2 regions of the Gryllotalpicola protaetiae genome follow, and region 2 is predicted to be linked to the other one. Evidence: predicted binding sites of a transcription regulator. Region 2 holds the regulator's gene; the other holds the start of a gene.
What was found. The regulator LexA, encoded in region 2, represses DNA repair genes until DNA is damaged. The targets are predictions, from matches to a motif close to TCGAACANNTGTTCGA.
Positions count from the first base shown of each region.

Region 1 (7,097 bases), 920 kb from region 2:
GCGCCCGCCGCTGACAAGCCGCCGGCATCGCAGTGCTCGGACTACTGGGGCGAGTACCAGCAGACGCTGCCGCAGGCGTTCGGCCAGACGAGGTTCAACACCTACCTCTGCGGCGAGACGCCCGACCAGCTGCGCAAGCTGTACGGCACGACGAGCTCCATCGCGCGCGGCGACACCGGCAGGGGCGTGACCGTCGCGATCCTCGACGCGTACGCCAACCCGACCATGCTGTCCGACGCGAACCAGACCGCGACCGCGGTCGGCGACAAGCCGTTCGCGGCCGGCCAGTACTCCGAGCACATCATGGGGCCGTTCGGCCTGCAGGACGAGTGCGCGGGCGAAGCCGGCTGGAACGGCGAGGAAGCGCTCGACGTCGAGGCTGTGCACGGCATGGCTCCCGACGCCAAGGTGCTCTACGTCGGCGCCACCGACTGCGACACCGGGCTCGACGACGCCGCGAACTGGGTCGTCGAGACGCATGCGGCATCCATCGTCTCCAACTCCTACAGCTGGGGCAGCGAGCCGACCGACGCCGAGGATCAGGCCGAGATCCAGCTCGAGCATGCCATCTGGGAGCAGGCGGCAGCCGAAGGCATCGGCTTCTACTTCTCGACCGGCGACGACGGCGACACCGTGATCGACGGCCAGAGCCCGCAGCCGGAGTACATGGCCTCCGACCCGTACGTCACGGGTGTCGGCGGCACCAGCGAGATCATCGGCAAGAACGACCAGTTGGTCGCCCGCACCGGGTGGGAGACGCTGTTCGACCGCGTCGACTACACGGGTGCCACGCCCGCCTACCAAGACGGCCCCGTTCCCGGCGACTACTTCTACGGGGGTGCCGGCGGCGGCACCAGCCAGCTGTTCCCGCAGCCCTGGTACCAGGTGTCGAAGGTGCCGAACAGCCTCTCGCAGGCACGCGGCGCCACCAAGATGCGCACCGTTCCGGACGTCGCGGCCGACGCCGACCCGTACACGGGCATGTACTACGGCGTGACCACCGACGGCGCGTTCACGCTCAGCGCGATCGGCGGAACCAGCCTCTCGACGCCGTTGTTCGCGGGCATCCAGGCGCTCGCGCAGCAGAACCGGCCGTTCGCCATCGGGTTCGCGAACCCGCTGCTCTACGAGGTCGCCGGTCAGGGCCTCACGGACGTGACGCCGCACCCCGGCATCCACTTCGCGAGCACCGCGGGCAGTTACCTCGGCACGTTCGACGCAGGTGACACGCAGAAGACGACGTACGGCTACGACGACGAGACCGGTCTCGGTGTGCCGAACGGCGCGTTCATCGCGGCGGAGGCGGTCGGCGGCAGGCGGTAGTCGGCTCACTTCATTCGAAGGGGGTTCCGGATGCTTTCCGGGGCCCCCTTCGCTTCGTGTCAGTTCCTGCCGGCTTTGGCGAAGACGTGGGGGAAGTCCGAGAGCCACGACCAGCCCGAGATCGGCCAGCTGATGACGAAGGCGCGGCCGACGACGTCCTTCTCGGGGACGAAGCCCTTCGTCGGCAGGCCCTGGTTGAGGCTCGAGTCCTGTGAATCGCCACGGTTGTCGCCGAGGACCCAGAGCTTGCCGGGCGGCACGGTCACGTCGAACGGGTTCGAGTCAGCGCGCGCGCCATCGGGCCATTGAGCCTGCGAGGCGATGAACGGCTCGTTCAGCGGAACGCCGTTGAGCGTCACACGGCCGACCGCGGTGCAGCACACGACGTGGTCGCCGGGGAGCCCGATGACGCGCTTGACGAGATGGTTGTCACTGTCGGCGGTTCCGAGGCCGATGAAGGTCAGGGCGTCGCTGAGGCCGCGCGCGACAGGGTTGGCGGGCGCCGCGGGCGGGGCGGGCTCGCCGCGCAGCCACCCGCCCGGGTCGGCGAACACGACGATGTCGCCGCGGTGCACGGGAACGAGCCTCGGCTCGAGCTCGTTGACGACCACGCGATCGTCGGCTGCTGTGCCCGGGCCGCCGATCAGCGTGTTCTCCATGGATGCCGACGGGATGTAGAACGAGCGGATCAGGAACGTCTTGATGAGAAAGGAGGCGAGCAGCGCGGCGAGAAGGACGACGATGTCGCGGGCGAACAACCAGGTCTTCTGACCGCGAGTCTGAACGGCGCGTGCCACGTACTCTCCTTCTGATGCACCGTGCGGCGTCGCAATGCTACTGGAGCAAGACTTCGCATTGGTGACGTACGTGTGTTCTATCTTAGCGGCGTTTTCTCAGCTTATAGTCGCCGTGAGTATCGAATATTTGATACACTTGCGGTAGGTGATCGGGGGCGGGTCAGTGACAGCAGTCGGCGAGGGTCTAGGGGCGGCGTTCCACCGCGTCGAACCTTCGCTTCCCCTGCGCCTCCCTGCGCTGACGGATGATCAGCTGGTCGGCTTCGCGCAGGACGCCGAAGAGGTGCTGCGACAGGCCGAGGCGATCACGCTCGCCGTCGCCAGGGAGTTCGACCGCCGCTCCGACGAGTCGCTCGGGGAGGACTCGCTGGCGCGCAAGCTCGGGGCGAAGAAGCCCTGGGGTGCGATCGAGACCGTCACCCGCACCAGCGCCGGTGACGCGCGGGCCCGCGTGCTGGAATCGCGGGCGCTGGCGAAGCTGCCCGTCCTCGAAGACGCCGTCTCTTCCGGGGCGCTCTCCCGTGCCCAGGCGGAAGTGATCGGCGCACCGATCCTGAAGACCGTTCCCGTCGCAGACCCTGCCGCTGTCGATATCGCCTGCACAGAGCTCGTGGAGCTGTCCGCCGCATTGCCCGCCTCCGCGGCGGCGGACGCGGCGAGAGTGTGGGCGGCCGTTCTGGACCCCGACGGCGTCGAACCCGTCGAGAAGGCCGCGATCGAGAAACGCTTCCTCACCCTAGGGCCTGCCCGCAACGGCCTGGTGAAACTCACCGGGCTCCTGCCGATCGAGCAGGCCGCCGCCATCCGCGCCGTCCTCGACGCGCATGTGAATCCGCGCGCCGGCGCCGAGGTGCGCTTCACCCCAAGCCCCGACGTGCTCGGCGACGCCGACCCCGACGACACAAAACCGCTGCTGACGGGAACGCTCGATCTGCCGCCCGTCGACACCCGCTCGGCGAAACAGAAACGCGCCGACATCCTCCACGCCGTGTTCACCGCCGCAGCCCGGGCCCCGCAGACCCCGACCATGGGCGGCGCGCACCCCACCATCCTCGTCACCACAACGAAAGACGAGCTCGAGACCGGCCACGGCGTGGCATGGGTCGATGGCGAAAACGAGCCCATCAGCGCCCATGCCGCGAAGCGCATCGCCGACGCCGGCGGCTACCAGGAAGTCGACCTCTCCCCCACCGGCGAGATCCTGAACCTCGGCCGCACCCAACGCTGCTTCACCCCGCAACAGCGCAGAGCCCTCGCCGCCCGAGACAAAGGCTGCATCATCCCCGGCTGCACCACACCCGCCCGATGGTGCGAAACCCACCACCTCACACCCTGGAAAGACGGCGGCAAAACCAATGTCATCAACGCCGCACTCCTGTGCTGGTGGCACCACCACCTCATCGACGACGGCCCCTACCAACTCCGCACCAGCAAAGACGGCACACCCGAAATCAGATGGGTCTACGGCTCCCACGCCTCACCCTGGGTACCAGCCATCCACCGACCCGCACGCTGAACCGCGAGGCAGAACTCTGCCCAGCGGAGGGTTCAGGAAGCCAGGAAGTCGGTGGCCACATGGCCCCACGCGCGCAGTTCGGCGAGCGTAGTGCCGAGTTGCAGGCGCGCGTCGGGCAGCGCCTCGAGCAGAGCCTCTGAGGTGGCGACGGGGTGGCCGGGGTCGTCCGACCATGGCAGGAGCAGAACGGGCACATCGAGCGCGGCGATCGCGTCGATCGGGGGCAGGTCGGTCTGAGCGGCGCCGCGCAAGACCGTCGGCAGCAGTTCCACGCTCACCTGCGGGGTGAACGCGTCGGGGTCGAGGCCCTCGAACGGTGCGGGCACATGCGCCTCGGGCGAAGCCATGAGTCTGCGGAAGGCATCCAGCCCTTCGCTCTCGATCAGACTCGCCAAGCCCAGGTACATGCCCGCCTGCGCCGCGCGCGTCTGCCACGCCGTCGGTGCACTGGTGAGCACGAGGCGCCGGAAGCGCGACGGCTCGGCCAGAGCGGCGTAGATGAGCGTCGCGGTGCCCATCGACGAGCCCACGCCGGCGACCTGCTCCCCCGGCGCGATGTGGTCGAGGAGCGCGAGCAGATCCTGCGCGAGCTCCGGCCAGACATAGTCGCCCTCGTTCGACGTTCCCGTCGACGAGCCGTGGCCGCGTGCGTCGAAGCGGACCAGGCGGTGACCGGAGTCAGAGACAGGCGACCAGTCGAACTGGCCACCGAGCTCCTGTGCCCAGCCGCTCGAGCTCATGCCGTGCGCCCAGACGACGGTGGGGCCGGTGCCGGTCTCCGTCCAGCTCAGGCGCGCACCGCGCACCTCGGTCTCGTGGCGATCGGGGGCGGGATCCGTCATGCTGCCACCCTATGCGCGGCGTGCGCGCCGTCGCGCGACGGGAAGAGAGCGCCGTGTTACGGCGTGGGTGGACCACCCCCAGAAGCCCCGCCAGACTGTCGCTATGAGAGCAGTCGCCGTCGTCGGCAACCCGAAGCCCGCCTCCCGCACCGCCGATGCGGCGCAGCGTCTCGCCGTGGCCCTCGGCGCGGACGAGGTCGAGCTGATCGACCTCATCGACCTCGGCGCCGGCCTGATCGGCTGGGGCGACGAGCGGGTCAAGGCCGCAGTGGCGCAGGTGCAGGCATCCGACCTCGCGATCTTCGCCTCGCCCACCTTCAAGGCCACCTACACCGGCCTGCTCAAGCTGTTCCTCGACCAGTTCGCCACTGCGACCGGCCTCGAGGGTGTCGTCGCCGTCCCGCTCATGCTGGGTGCGGGCCCTGCGCACGCCCTCGCACCCGATCTGCTGCTCAAGCCGGTGCTCGTCGAGCTCGGCGCGATCACCCCTGCGCCCGGCCTGTACCAGCTCGACTCCGCGTACATCGACGACCCGAAGGCGGCAGAGTACGCCGCGCGCTGGTCGCCGGTGATCGCGGCGATCACCGCTCTCTGACGAACAGAGGTCCGATTCTCAGAGCCCCAGCCGCCGCAGCGCGAGCTGCATCGCGGACGGGAATGCGCTGCGGTAGGCAGGCGCCGCACCGGCCCCGACGAAGAATCCGCCGCCCTCCCCCGAGCGGATGGTCACAACGTCCGTGCCGCCCGCGTCCACCAGCCATCCGCCACCGGGGGCGCGGTTCACGTTCAGCTGTATACCGCCGATCACGAACTTCTGCCCGTGTCCGACGGGGGTCGCGGTCTCGTCATAGATCCTGCCCATGAGCACGCGGTACCCCCGCTACCCTCGACGCATGTACACCCCGCGGTTCAACCTGGTCGACGACGAGGCAGAGATCAGGCGCATGGTCGCCGAGGCCCGCGTCGCCTGGCTGGTCACCGCCGGCGCCGACGGGGTCCCGCAGGCGACGCTGCTGCCGATCATCTGGCGCGCAGCCCCGGCCGCTGCGGGGACAGAGGCGGGCGCAGCCGCCCACGGCACCGTGATCGCCCATCTCGCCCGCGCGAACCGGCACTGGCGGGCGATCGCGCAGGGCTCCCCCGCGCTGCTGATCGTCACCGGGCCCGACGCCTACATCCATCCCGGCTGGTATGCGACGAAGGCAGAGACCGGGAAGGTGGTGCCGACCTGGAACTACTCGGCCGTGCACCTGAGCGGCCCCATCACGGTGCACGACGACCCCGAGTGGCTGCGCGCCGCCGTCACCGAGCTGACCGAGACGCACGAGGCCGGCAGGCCCGACGAGTGGGCCGTGGCCGACGCCCCCGCCGACTACGTCGAGATGCAGCTCTCCGGCATCGTCGGCATCGAGGTCGCCGTCGAGCGGGTCGAGGGCAAGGCGAAGCTGAGCCAGAACCGGTCGGAGGAGGACCGCCGCGGCGTGGTGGCCGGGCTCGAGCACGAGCCCTTCCCCGGCGCCGATGCGGTGGCCTCCGCGATGGAGGCCGGGCTCTAGTCCGGCTGGCCCGTCAGCGCCGCGACCACCTGCTCGGCATCCGGCCAGTACTGCGCGTAATAGTCGGGGTCTGCGTTGCGCTGCACCGTGTGCGCAAGCTGGGTCGGCGCCATCGTCTGCCAGCCGGGCACCGTGATCGCCTTCTGGAAGAAGTGCAGCGCCGCGGTGTACGGGTCCATCCGCTCGGCGTACGTGCCCCACGCGCCGTTGTCGCGCTGCTGGAACAGCCCGCGGCTGTCCGGCCCGGCGGCATCGCCGTGGTCCAGGTTCACCAGCCCGCTCTCGCCGATGGCCGTCATCACGCCGATCGTCTGCGTGCGCGTGCCGATGCCGAGCGACTCGGCCGCCCTGATGACCTGCGCCGCGTTCACGAGCCGGTCCTGGCAGTACCCGGCGACCGGCCCGCGCGGCACAACGACATCGCCGACGGTCACGGGGTCTGCCGCGGGGCATTGTGGGCCGAGGGATGCCGGCGGGGCCGACGCCTGCGACGCCGCGTTCCCCGCCGCGATCGCGATGCCGACGACCCCCGCGACGATGAGGACGACGACGAGGCCGGCCGTGCCGAGCACGGCGCCCACGAGGCGCCGCCCGCGCTTTCGTCCCCGCCTGCGTCCGCCCATCGTGTCGAGACACTAGAGGGTGCGGCTGACCGGCTCCTGCCAGAGGCCGCGGACGAGGCGTGACGCCTGGGCGAGCGACAGCGACGGAAGGTAGGCGCGCACGAGCGCGATCCCGATCTCGGGCAGGGCCGCCGCGTCGGGGTAGGCGATCAGCAACGGGCGCAACTCTGGCTGGAACTTGAGCTTGAAGTCGAGCAGGCTGCGGAATCCGTATGCGGGCTCGAGGCGCCGCGACAGCCGGTCGAGCAGATCGTCAAGGCCGTCGGACTCGGCAGCGCTGACGCGCGCGAGCGGCGCGGCCGACAGGCTCAGCATGCCGATGCCCTCGTTGCGCAGCCGGGCGATGACCTCGGCGATCACGAACTCCATCGCGCCGTGCGCGCCGTCGCGCCGGCGCCGCATGAGGTCGTTGGTGTAGCCGACCACCACGCCGTCTCGGT
Region 1 is NZ_CP032624.1:172,594-179,690, forward strand. It holds gene D7I44_RS00900 (S53 family peptidase) at 1-1,323, shown strand, start outside; gene lepB (signal peptidase I) at 1,383-2,120, opposite strand; gene D7I44_RS00910 (HNH endonuclease signature motif containing protein) at 2,284-3,636, shown strand; gene D7I44_RS00915 (alpha/beta fold hydrolase) at 3,669-4,478, opposite strand; gene D7I44_RS00920 (NADPH-dependent FMN reductase) at 4,582-5,073, shown strand; gene D7I44_RS00925 (hypothetical protein) at 5,092-5,262, opposite strand; gene D7I44_RS00930 (FMN-binding negative transcriptional regulator) at 5,372-6,034, shown strand; gene D7I44_RS00935 (hypothetical protein) at 6,031-6,615, opposite strand; gene D7I44_RS00940 (bifunctional lysylphosphatidylglycerol flippase/synthetase MprF) at 6,670-7,097, opposite strand, start outside.
Region 1: a site for LexA is predicted at 2,185-2,200, ahead of D7I44_RS00910 (HNH endonuclease signature motif containing protein). Genes of this name have one in related genera too.

Region 2 (7,097 bases):
GGGGTGGAACTGGGTCGCGCTGAGCGGCCCGTTCTCGACTGCGGCGATGAACCTCGCGCCGTGCTCGGCCCAGGTCACTCGCGGCGCGGGGAACGGCGGCTGGGTCTCAAGCGACCAGTCCTGCGCCGCGTAGGAGTGCACGAAGTAGAAGCGCTCGCCCTCGATGCCGTCGAAGAGCACGGACCCTGACGGGGCCTCGACGGTGTTCCAGCCCATGTGCGGAAGAACGGGCGCGTCGAGCTCTGAGACCTCGCCCGGCCACTCCCCCAGCCCGTCGGTCTCAGCGCCGCGCTCGTCACCGTGCTCGAAGAGGACCTGCATGCCGACGCAGATGCCGAGGACCGGGCGGCCGCCTGCAAGACGGCGCTCGATGACCTCGTCGCCGCGCACGGCCTTGAGCTGCTCGACCACCGCACGGAATGCGCCGACACCCGGGACGAGAAGCCCGTCGGCGTCCATCACGGCCTGGCGGTCGCGGGTCACCGTGACCTCAGCGCCCGCCGCCTCGAGCGCCTTGGCCGCCGAGTGCACATTCCCACTGCCGTAGTCGAGCACGACCACGGTCGGACGGGCGGTCGCGCCGGTCACAGGGCGCCCTTCGTCGACGGGACGCCGCTCACCGCCGCATCGAAGGCCTTGGCCTGCCGGAACGCGCGCGCAAAGGCTTTGAACTCGGCCTCGGCGATGTGGTGGGGGTCGCGGCCGTCGAGGACCCGGACGTGAACCGTGAGCGCCGCGTTGAATGCGATCGCCTCGAGGACGTGCCTGACCATCGAACCCGTGAAGTGGCCGCCGATCAGGTGGAGCTCGAAACCGGCAGGCTCGCCGGAGTGCACCAGGTACGGACGGCCGGAGATGTCGACGACAGCCTGAACCAGAGCGTCATCGAGCGGGACGAGCGCGTCGCCGAACCGACCGATACCGCTCTTGTCGCCGAGCGCCTGGCGGATCGCCTGGCCGAGGACGATGCCCGTGTCTTCGACAGTGTGGTGGACGTCGATATCGGTGTCGCCGCTCGCCCGAACGGTGAGGTCGGTCAACGAGTGCTTCGCGAACGCAGTGAGCAGGTGGTTGTAGAACGGCACCGACGTGTCGATGTCGCTGCGCCCCGTGCCGTCGAGGTCGAGGCTCAGCTCGATGCGCGACTCGCTGGTCTCACGTGTGATGGAGGCGGAACGGGGGCCTGCGGTCATACGCTCAGCCTACCGGGGCGCGCTCGGGCGACGCCGTGCGCGGGCTGCCATGCCGCTCGACATAGCGGGCCATCGCGTCGAGGAATTCCCCGGTCTCGGCTTCGGTGCCTGCCGAGACCCGCAGGCTGTTCGGGATGCCCATCTCACGGATGATGATGCCCTCGGCCAGCAGCTCGTCGAACACCTCACGCGGGTCGGCTACGCCGTCGAAGAGGACGAAGTTGCTCCAGGTGCGATACGCCCGGAAGCCGAGCGCATTCAGCCCGTCGACGATGCGGTCGCGCTGCACCTTGATCTCATCGACCATGGCGAGCATCTCGCGTGAGTGCGCAAGCGCCCCGAGCGCGGCCGCCTGCGTGAGCGCGGACAGGTGGTAGGGAAGCCGTACGAGACGCAGCGCGTCGGTGATCGCCGGATCTGCGGCGAGGTAACCGAGCCGGACGCCGGCGTAGGCGAACGCCTTGCTCATCGTGCGAGAGATCACCAGGCGCTCGCGACCCGGCAGCAGCGTCAGTGCGCTCGGCTGGCCGGCCGGGAAGAACTCTGCGTAGGCCTCGTCGACGACGACGACGCCCTGTGCCTCGGCGTAGACCGCCTCAATGACGTCGAGCGACAGCGGGGTCCCGGTCGGATTGTTGGGCGAGCACAGGATGACGACATCGGGCTGAGTGCGCCTGACCCACTCGGCCGCCCGGCCTGCGGAGAGCTCGTAGTCGGCATCGCGGTCGCCGGCCACCCAGGCGGTTCCCGTTCCGGAGGCGAGCAGCGGGTACATCGAGTAGGTCGGGGCGAAACCGAGCACGGTGCGCCCAGGGCCGCCGAACGCCTGCAGCAGCTGCTGCAGGATTTCGTTCGACCCGTTCGCCGCCCAGAGGTTGTCGCGGCTCAGGCCGTGACCCAGATACCCGGCCAGCGCCTCACGGAGCTCGACGAACTCGCGATCGGGATAGCGGTTGGCGCCGGCGATCGCCTTCGCAAGGCGACCCAGCACATCGGCCTGCACGTCGTCGGGAATGGGGTGGGTGTTCTCGTTGACGTTCAGCTCGACCCGGACATGCTTCTGCGGCGCCCCATAGGGCTCGCGCCCACGCAGGTCATCGCGGATCGGCAGATCAGACAGAGACGTCACCCTTCCATCGTAGGCGCGGCGCCTCACGCACTCGCCCGCCTACTTGGCGTACTGCGGCGGGACCGCGAGCGTCTGACCGGGGGTGACCACCGAACCCTGCAGACCGTTCATGTCGACGAGTGCGTCGACGACGTCCCGCGGGTCGTCGTGTGGAGCGATCGCCTCAGCGATCTGCCACAGGGACTCACCAGGGGTGACCGTGACATGCTCGAGCGCTGCCGTCGAGGCCGGGGGCTCGCCACCCGCCGCGGCGAAGCCGGAATTGACACCGAACCAGAGTGCTGCGGCGACAAGCGGCGTAGCAGCGAGTGCAACCAGCACAACCCGGCCGCGGCGCGTGAGCCGCAGATGCGAGCGCGCGCCCGCGGCAGACAAGTGAACAGTGACGCTGCTCATCTCGGACCCTCTACCTTCGTCATCTGATTCGGAACGCATGTTCGATGTTTTCTGCATTTCCGAACCTATCTTCGATTTGGTCATTACGCAAGCCCCTGCCGATCAGCGAAGTTATCCACCGGTTTCGGCGACTCGCTCGAACAAATCGCCTACACAACGAGGGTTTGCCGCTAATCTGTGGCTCACTGGTCGAAATGCAACCAGGGACCACCGACATTGGGGATTCACGTGACCACAGATGCAGTCGCCAAAGACACTCCAGCCGGCAAAGACGCCGGCGTCCCTCCCAAGCGGCGCACGCGACGCCGCAAGAACCTCAGCGACAAGCAGCTCGCGATCCTGGACGTGATCAAGAAGTCGCTCGCGGCGCGTGGCTACCCGCCGAGCATGCGCGAGATCGGCGACGCCGTCGGGCTCGCCTCGCTGTCGAGCGTGACTCACCAGCTGAATCAGCTCGAGCTCTCGGGCTATCTGCGCCGTGACCCCAACAGACCGCGTGCGCTCGAGATCCTGATCGACCCGCCGTCGCCCACCGAGCAGACCGATGACTTCGAGGCGAAGGCGCCGGTCGGCGACGCGACGCTGGTGCCGCTGGTCGGCCGAATCGCCGCCGGGGTGCCGATCACGGCCGACCAGCAGGTGGAAGAGGTGTTCCCGCTTCCGCGGCGACTGGTGGGAAACGGCGATCTGTTCATGCTCAAGGTCGCAGGCGAATCGATGATCGACGCGGCGATCTGCGATGGCGACTGGGTGGTCGTGCGGCAGCAGCAGGACGCGATCAACGGCGACATCGTCGCGGCCATGCTCGAGGGCGAAGCCACGGTCAAGGTCTTCCGCCAGCGCGACGGCCACACCTGGCTCCTGCCGCGGAACTCGGCGTTCGAGCCGATCCTCGGCGACGAGGCCGTCGTGCTCGGAAAGGTCGTCGCGGTCCTTCGAGCGGTCTGACCCGGGTCAGGCCAGCGGCGCCCCGGCGAACTCGGTCGAGACGAGCCGCTCGTAGAGCCCCGCCTCGATGAGCCCAGCGCGGGCAAGCACCGCCAATGGCGTCTCATGCAGGTTGCGCGTGTAGAGGTGGATGCCCGGCGCGCCCCCGTCGACCAGCTGCTGCACCAGCTCGGCCGCGAAGTCGATTCCGATCTCGCGCTGACCCTCTGCGGTGGGTTCGGCGCCGAGCCTGCCGACGAGCTGCGTCGGCGCCTGCTCGCCGGCGAGCTCGCGGGCACGCACGACGCCAGAGGTGCTCACGACCGGCAGGATGCCCGGGATGATGGGAAACTCGACGCCGGCTGCCCTGGCTCGCTCCACCAGGCGGAAATAGTCGTCTGCGTGGAAGAAGAGCTGCGTCAGGGCCAGGTTCGCGCCCGCGGCCTGCTTCGCCAGCAGTGTGTCGATGTCCTGTTGAAACGACCGTGAAGACGGATGCCCGTTCACGAACGCCGCGACCGCGATGACGACGCGCTCTCGGCCCTCGCGATCCAGGGTGATTCCCGGGGTCCCAGGAAGACGCACCTCACGCCAAGGGGCGCGCTCATGCTGCACCGCCTGAATGAGCTGGACGAGTTCCGCCCCTGAGCGGATGTCGCCGGGGAACTCCTCAGCCGTCGAGCCGAGCGGCAGGTCGCCGCGCACTGCGAGGAAGCTGTGCACCCCGGCATCCATGAAGGTCCGCACGGTGTCATGGCTGGACTGCACGCTCGAGCCGACACACGTGAGGTGCGCCATGGTGCGCACCTCAGGGTGTCGGTCGATGACGTGTTTGAGGACGTCGAGTGATGCGTCCTGCGACGACCCGCCCGCTCCGTAGGTGACCGAGACGAACTCGGGCCCTGCGGCGACCAGCCTGGCGATGCGATCCGGCAGCTGCTGCGCCACCCGGTCGGAACGCGCAGGGTGCAGTTCGAACGAGAACGGCACCTGCCTCATGATCGCGGCGCCGCTTCGAGCCGATAGGGCTCGAACTGCGCAAGGCGCGTCGGGTCGATCAGTGCCGAGATGCGCGTGCCCGCCTCCGTGTACGCCTGGGAAGTGACCCTGCCGCGTTCGTGCAGCGCGGAGATCACCTCTCCATGGGCATAGGGCACCAGCAGCTCGATCGGAACCGAGCGATCGGGGATGAGATAGGCGATCCGAGCGAGCACCTCATCGATGCCCTCTCCCGTGCGGGCACTTGCGAACACGGCGCCGGGCACCAGGCCGCGCAGCACGAGACGGGCGTCGTCATCGATCAGGTCGGACTTGTTGAAGACCACGAGCTCGGGGATGTCGCGCGCGCCCACCTCGCCGATCACGTCGCGCACGGTCTGAAGCTGGCTCGCAGGGTCGGGGTGGGACCCGTCCACGACGTGGACGATCACGTCGGCATCCTGCACCTCCTCCAGCGTCGAGCGGAACGCCTCGACCAGCTGGTGCGGCAGATTGCGCACGAACCCGACCGTGTCGGCGAGTGTGTAGGGCCGGCCGTCGACGGTCTGCGAGCGGCGCACCGTCGAGTCGAGCGTCGCGAACAGCGCGTTCTCGACGAGCACACCCGCCCGCGTGATGCGGTTCAGCATGCTCGACTTGCCCGCGTTCGTGTAGCCGGCGATGGCCACAGACGGCACCTCGTTGCGGCGACGGTTCGCCCGCTTGGCGTCGCGCGCCGGCTTCATCTCCTTGATCTGCTTGCGCAGCTTCGCCATGCGGGAGTGGATGCGGCGGCGGTCGAGCTCGATCTTCGTCTCACCCGGGCCGCGACTGCCCATGCCGTTGCCGGCGCCGCCGACCTGGCCGCCGGCCTGCCTGCTCATCGACTCGCCCCAGCCGCGCAGGCGCGGCAGCAGGTACTCGAGCTGGGCGAGCTCGACCTGCGCCTTGCCCTCGCGGCTCTTGGCATGCTGGCTGAAGATGTCGAGGATGACGGCGGTGCGGTCGATGACCTTGACCTTCACCACGTCTTCGAGGGCGCGCCGCTGGCTCGGCGCGAGCTCGGTGTCAGCGATGACGGTGTCTGCACCCAGGTGCGCGACCACCGCCGCCAGTTCCTCTGCCTTTCCGCGGCCGAGGTAGGTGCTGGGATCGGGGTGCGGGCGGCGCTGCAACAGCCCGTCGAGCACAACGGCGCCCGCGGTCTCTGCAAGGGCTGCGAGCTCGCGCAGCGAGTTCTCGGCGTCTTCGAGCGACCCGCCTGAGTAGACGCCGATCAGGATGACGTTCTCGAGGCGCAGCTGGCGATACTCGACCTCGGTGACGTCCTCGAGCTCCGTCGAAAGGCCGCCGACGCGCCTCAGCGCGGCCCGGTCGTCTCGATCGAGCTGCTCGCCATCGGTGCTGTCGAAGCCTGCGGCATCCGTCGTCGCCTGCAATGCCTGCGCACGCTGACCGAACAGCGAATAGCCGGCCGCGTGGGAATCCGCGTTCGCAAGGACGCGCGCCACGACGTCGTCGTCTGCGCGGGTCTCGGTGTCGTGTGAAGTGGGGTGATCTGCGGTCATTATTGAGAATTAACTCTAGTTCTGTCGGTGCTGTACGTTTCTGACATGTCTTCCGGTGACCACTACTTCAGCGCGTCACCGGGAAGCGACCCGAAGCTGCGGCCCATCGATGTGCGCCTCGCGGGCCGCGATCTCACGGTCACGACGGGCGCTGGCGTGTTCAGCCCGGACCACGTCGACACCGGCACCGCCGTGCTGCTCGCCAACACGCCGCCACCGCCGCCAGGCGGGCACCTGCTCGACCTGGGCTGCGGGTGGGGGCCGATCTCGCTGTCGCTCGCGCTCGGGTCTCCGCACGCCACCGTGTGGGCCGTCGACGTGAACGAACGGGCGCTCGAACTCGTCGCGCGCAACGCCGCCGACCTCGGCATCACCAATGTCAACGCGGTGCGACCGGAGGATGTTCCCGCCGACATCGCCTTCATGACCATCTGGTCGAACCCGCCGATCAGAGTGGGCAAGAACGAGCTGCACGGCCTGCTGCAGACCTGGCTGCCGCGGCTCGAGGCAGGGTCGGATGCCTGGCTGGTCATCGCCCGCAACCTCGGCTCCGACTCGCTGCAGCGCTGGCTCGACAGCACGCTTCCCGCGTACGGCACCACCCGCGCGGCGACCAGCAAGGGATTCCGCGTGCTCCGTGTGCGGCGGCACGCCGAGCAGTAGTCGCGGCGTGCCCTCACGCACTCAGGCGAGAGAGATCTCGCCGTCGAAGACGAGCTCGGCCGGACCGGAGAGCGACAGATGCTCGCCGTCCTCCGCCTCGAACATGCGCACCAGCACCTCGCCGCCCGGCACCTCGACGCGCCACTCGTCCGGCGCACGATCGCCCGCCCAATGGCGGATCGCGAGCGCGGCGGCCACCGTGCCGGTGCCGCACGACATCGTCTCGCCGACCCCGCGCTCGTG
Region 2 is NZ_CP032624.1:2,898,963-2,906,059, reverse strand. It holds gene hisH (imidazole glycerol phosphate synthase subunit HisH) at 1-588, opposite strand, end outside; gene hisB (imidazoleglycerol-phosphate dehydratase HisB) at 585-1,193, opposite strand; gene D7I44_RS14090 (histidinol-phosphate transaminase) at 1,198-2,322, opposite strand; gene D7I44_RS14085 (LysM peptidoglycan-binding domain-containing protein) at 2,362-2,718, opposite strand; gene lexA (transcriptional repressor LexA) at 3,055-3,666, shown strand; gene D7I44_RS14075 (methylenetetrahydrofolate reductase) at 3,673-4,644, opposite strand; gene hflX (GTPase HflX) at 4,641-6,191, opposite strand; gene D7I44_RS14065 (class I SAM-dependent methyltransferase) at 6,237-6,854, shown strand; gene dapF (diaminopimelate epimerase) at 6,876-7,097, opposite strand, start outside.